One region of the Mesorhizobium sp. WSM4906 genome, then DNA from elsewhere that is predicted to be linked to it. Evidence: predicted binding sites of a transcription regulator. Region 1 holds the regulator's gene; the other holds the start of a gene.
The links. Region 1 encodes HrcA, which represses chaperone genes, less so after heat shock. Its sites were predicted from a motif close to GTTAGCACTCNCNNNNNGNGAGTGCTAAC; they were not measured.

Region 1 (2,460 bases):
CTTCAAAACCTTGGAGACGCTCACCATCTGGCGCGCCTCCATCCAGCGCAGGCAATCGTAGAGCGCTACCCAGCCGCCGGTGATCGAGGCCGTGCGGGTGCCGCCGTCGGCCTGGATGACGTCGCAGTCGACGGTGATCTGCTGTTCGCCCAGCGCCTGCAGGTCTACCACCGCCCGCAGGCTCCGGCCGATCAGTCGCTGGATCTCCAGCGTGCGGCCGCCCTGCTTGCCGGCGGAGGCCTCGCGCCGCATGCGCTCGCCGGTCGAACGCGGCAGCATGCCGTATTCGGCCGTCACCCAGCCCTTGCCGGAATTGCGCATCCAGGCCGGCACTTTTTCCTCAAGGCTCGCCGTGCACAGCACATGCGTGTCGCCGAACTTCACCAGGCACGAGCCTTCGGCATGCTTGGAGACGCCGCGCTCGAAGGATATGGCGCGCATTTCATCGGCTTGGCGTTTGGAGGGGCGCATAGAGGCTCTTTCTGCTCTTCTCTTGGATTCGTCGGCGGCTTGTAGACGCATGCGGCCTTACGCGCAAAGGAAAACGGGGCGCAAAGGAAAACGGGGGCCGGGTTGCCATTGGGGCGGGAGTCTATATCTTCTAACAGGAGGTTTTGACTGGAATGAACAAGGCAGTCGATCCCGCGTCGCAGTCGCCGGTGCTTCAATCGCCCGTACTTCAATCGCTCGACATGCGTTCGCGCGACATCTTCAGGCGGATTGTCGATTCCTATCTGCGCGACGGTGAGCCCGTCGGCTCGCGCAGCCTGTCGCGCATCCTGCCCTCGTCGCTGTCGCCGGCCACCATCCGCAACGTGATGAGCGACCTCGAGCATCTCGGTCTTATCTACGCTCCGCACGTCTCGGCCGGCCGGCTGCCGACCCAGACCGGCCTGCGTTTCTTCGTCGACGCCTTCATGGAGCTCGGCGATCTGTCCGACGATGAGCGCCGCGTCATCGAGGCGCAGGTGCGTGCCTCGGGCTCGGGCGCGACGCTGGAGCATATGCTGACCGAGGCCAGCCAGATGCTGTCGGGCATGTCGCGCGGCGCCGGCCTGGTGCTCGCCGCCAAGAACGAGGTGGCGCTCAAGCACATCGAGTTCATCCAGCTCGAACCCACCAAGGCGCTTGCCGTCATGGTGTCGCAGAGCGGCGACGTCGAGAACCGCGTCGTCGACCTGCCCGCCGGCATCACCGTCTCGCAGCTGCACGAGGCCTCGAACTTCCTCAACGCCCATATTCGCGGCCGCACGCTGGCCGAGGCGCGCGTCGAGATCGCCCGCATCAAGGACGAGACGAGGGCGGCCCTCGACACGCTGTCGCAGGACCTGGTCGAGAAGGGCCTCGCGGTCTGGGCCGGCGCCGAAAGCGGCCTGCCGGCGCGCCTCATCGTGCGCGGCCGCGCCAATCTTCTGGAGAACGTCACCGCCCAGGCCGACCTCGAATTGCTGCGCCATCTGTTCGAGGATTTGGAAACGCAGGACGGCCTGCTGCAGCTCCTCGACCTTGCCGAGGAAGGTCCGGGCGTGCGCATCTTCATCGGCTCGGAGAACAAGCTCTTTTCGCTGTCCGGCTCGTCGCTCGTGGTCGCGCCCTATCGCGACAAGGACGCACGCGTCGTCGGCGCGCTCGGCGTCATCGGCCCGACCCGGCTCAACTACGCCCGCATCGTGCCTATGGTCGACTACACTGCCCAATTGATTTCGCGCATGCTGAGGTAGGCGAGCGGGATCGCCGCAAGGAGGGTGGAAATGGCGCTGGAATCGTTCAAGGCCCAGATCAGCCTGTTGCTCGAGCAAATGGTGAACCAGCCGCAGGACGAGCACGAGGTGCAGGAACAGCTGCGCGAGAAGCTCAGGGAAATGCGCGCCATGGGCCTGCCGCTGCCGGCCGATCTGGTCGCGCTGGAAAAGCGGCTCGACGAGGATCTGGATGTCGAAGAGAGCTGACCTGCCCGGAACCGCCAAGAAATCGGGCCATCCCTCTTTTCGGAACGCCTGTCGATCCTAGTTTCCTGGCACGGAAATTTGATCGGTCGGCTGGTGCTTGCGTTGTCAGGTTGCCTTGGAGATTGGCTGAGGCGCCTTTAGCTTCGTCATCCTGGGGCGGAGCAAGGAGCGAAGCGACGCAGCGCAGACCCCAGGATCCATGCCGTGACTTGGAGGTGTTGCGACGGTGCAGAATTCTGCTCCGCAGCGCTCTACGGTTAAGGTCACGGAATGGATTCCAGGGTCTCCGCGACGGAGCTTCGCTCCTGCTTCGCCCTGGAATGACGACGTCGAGGCGGCCTCAGCCGATTGCGACACGGCGGCGCAAACCATGGAGAGCAGCATGATACGGATCGCCGGCCTTGCAGGCATTGTCTGGCTCCTGGCTTCCGGAGCCTTCGCGCAGCAGGCCGACCGACCGTTGCTCACAGGCGAAAAGGCTTTCGGCGACTGGAAAGCCGACCGGCCCGGC
Region 2 (2,460 bases), 2.6 Mb from region 1:
CATTCTCGAGCTTGATGCCGAGGTCTTCCGAGATGACCTGGCCACCGGTGAGGATGGCGATGTCTTCCAGCATGGCCTTGCGGCGGTCACCGAAGCCCGGAGCCTTGACGGCGGCGATCTTCAGGCCGCCGCGCAGCTTGTTGACGACCAGCGTGGCCAGAGCCTCGCCTTCGACATCTTCCGAGATGATGAGCAGCGGCTTCGAGGTCTGAACGACGGCTTCCAGGACCGGCAGCATGGCCTGCAGGTTGGAGAGCTTCTTCTCGTGCAGCAGGATGTAGGCGTCTTCCAGATCGGCGACCATCTTGTCGGCGTTGGTGACGAAGTAGGGCGAGAGGTAGCCGCGGTCGAACTGCATGCCTTCGACGACTTCCAGCTCGGTGTCGGCGGTCTTGGCTTCCTCGACGGTGATGACGCCTTCGTTGCCGACCTTCTGCATCGCTTCCGCGATCATCTTGCCGACCGACTCGTCGCCATTGGCCGAGATCGTGCCGACCTGGGCGACTTCCTCGGAGGTCTTGATCTTCTTGGAGGCCTTGCCGAGGGCGGTGACGACTTCACCGACGGCGAGGTCGATGCCGCGCTTCAGGTCCATCGGGTTCATGCCGGCGGCAACAGCCTTGTTGCCTTCCTGGACGATGGCCTGGGCGAGAACGGTCGCGGTGGTCGTGCCGTCGCCGGCGATGTCGTTGGTCTTCGAGGCGACCTCGCGCACCATCTGCGCGCCCATGTTCTCGAACTTGTCCTCGAGCTCGATCTCCTTGGCGACGGTGACGCCGTCCTTGGTGATGCGCGGGGCGCCGAACGACTTGTCGATGACGACGTTGCGGCCCTTCGGGCCGAGGGTCACCTTCACCGCGTCGGCGAGGATGTTGACGCCGCGCAGCATGCGCTCACGGGCATCGCGGGAGAATTTTACGTCTTTTGCAGCCATAGTTAGCTCCTGACAGGGGCTCGGACAGAGCCCGAAAACTCAGTTGATGGAGAGGCCGATATTCAGCCGATGATGCCCATGATGTCGGATTCCTTCATGATCAGAAGGTCCTCGCCATTGAGCTTGACTTCAGTGCCCGACCACTTGCCGAACAGCACACGATCGCCGGCCTTGACGTCGAGCGGCACGAGCTTGCCGCTTTCGTCGCGAGCGCCGGAGCCGACGGCGATGATCTCGCCTTCCTGCGGCTTCTCCTTCGCCGTATCCGGGATGATGATCCCGCCGGCGGTCTTGGATTCGGATTCGACCCGGCGGACGACCACGCGGTCATGAAGCGGGCGGAACTTGGACTTTGCCATGTTGTCTTCCTCGAATGAGAACGGTGAGAACTGTTCCTCCATCCGGCGAGGCCGCCGGATATATGAGTTAGCACTCACCTATGGCGAGTGCTAACGTGGCGCTGAAATAGGCTGGCGCCTTGCCAGAGTCAAGGCGCGCGGGAAGGGGCAATGGCGCGAAATTTTTCTGCGCATGACGCGATGCCGAAAAAGGCGGATCGCGGGTGGGTATCAAAACAGAAGCGCCGTGTTTCGCCGGCAAACAGCGGCGAAGCACGGCGCGATGCGAATGACGGGCGGACCGGAGCGGGATAAGTCCGCGTTAGATGTTCATGCCGCCGGACACCTCGATGCGCTGGGCGTTGACCCAGCGATTGTCCTCCGACACCAGCGCTGCGCTGGTGCGGCTGGGCTTAGGCCTGTTCCAGGCGCCAAAACTCCGCTACGCCGAGGATATCGAGGCCGGCCGGCTGGTCGAGGTGCTTCCCGATTTCCCGCCGACGCCGACGCCGATCTCGGTGCTCTATCCGCGCAGCCGGCAGCTCTCGCCGCGGGTGAGGGTGTTCGTGGACTGGCTGGTGGAGATTCTGGGGCCGAAGCTGGAGGCTGGGTGAGCCAGCCAAGCGCGGCGAGAGGGACAGCGCCCACCTCGGTCGTCATCCTAGGGCGGAGCAAGGAGCGAAGCGACGCGCGCAGACCCTAGGATCCATGCCGTGACGCTAAGGCATTGCAACGGTTACAGAATTCTGCACTGTTGCACTCTACAGCAAGGGTCACGGCATGGATACTCGGGTCAAGCCCGAGTATGACGACGATTCTACAAAAACAACCTCAGCTGCGCATGGATGATCGAGCGGTAGTCCTCGATCGTGCGCCGTCCCTCGTCTTCGTCCTGGGTCAGCGCCAGCCGCACGACGCCGCCGGCGAGCTGGAAGATGAGGAAGACTATGCGTGCGAAAGCCTCGCGCCGCTCCGGCTCGATCAGCGGGCCGACATGATCGCAGAACATCTCCGCCTGTCGCCTCGTTTCGGCGATGTCGAGATTCTTGAGCGCCTTGTCGGCCTGGATCGCGTTCTGCAGGTCCTGGATCGCCGGATCTCCGGCGACGCGGCCGTGATAGTCGTCGAGCAGCCGGTCCGCAGCCGGCATCACGTCGTCGCGGTGCCGCACATGGGCGATGATCTCGC

Region 2: a site for HrcA is predicted at 1,360-1,388, ahead of groES (co-chaperone GroES). Genes of this name have one in related genera too.

The regions. Positions count from the first base shown of each region.
Region 1 covers NZ_CP121355.1:820,337-822,796, reverse strand. The annotation lists gene rph (ribonuclease PH) at 1-471, opposite strand, end outside; gene hrcA (heat-inducible transcriptional repressor HrcA) at 624-1,721, shown strand; gene QAZ22_RS03835 (hypothetical protein) at 1,752-1,949, shown strand; gene QAZ22_RS03830 (sorbosone dehydrogenase family protein) at 2,332-2,460, shown strand, end outside.
Region 2 covers NZ_CP121355.1:4,907,058-4,909,517, reverse strand. The annotation lists gene groL (chaperonin GroEL) at 1-934, opposite strand, end outside; gene groES (co-chaperone GroES) at 997-1,293, opposite strand; partial or broken gene QAZ22_RS23570 (LysR substrate-binding domain-containing protein) at 1,677-1,886, shown strand; gene QAZ22_RS23565 (TetR/AcrR family transcriptional regulator) at 2,090-2,460, opposite strand, start outside.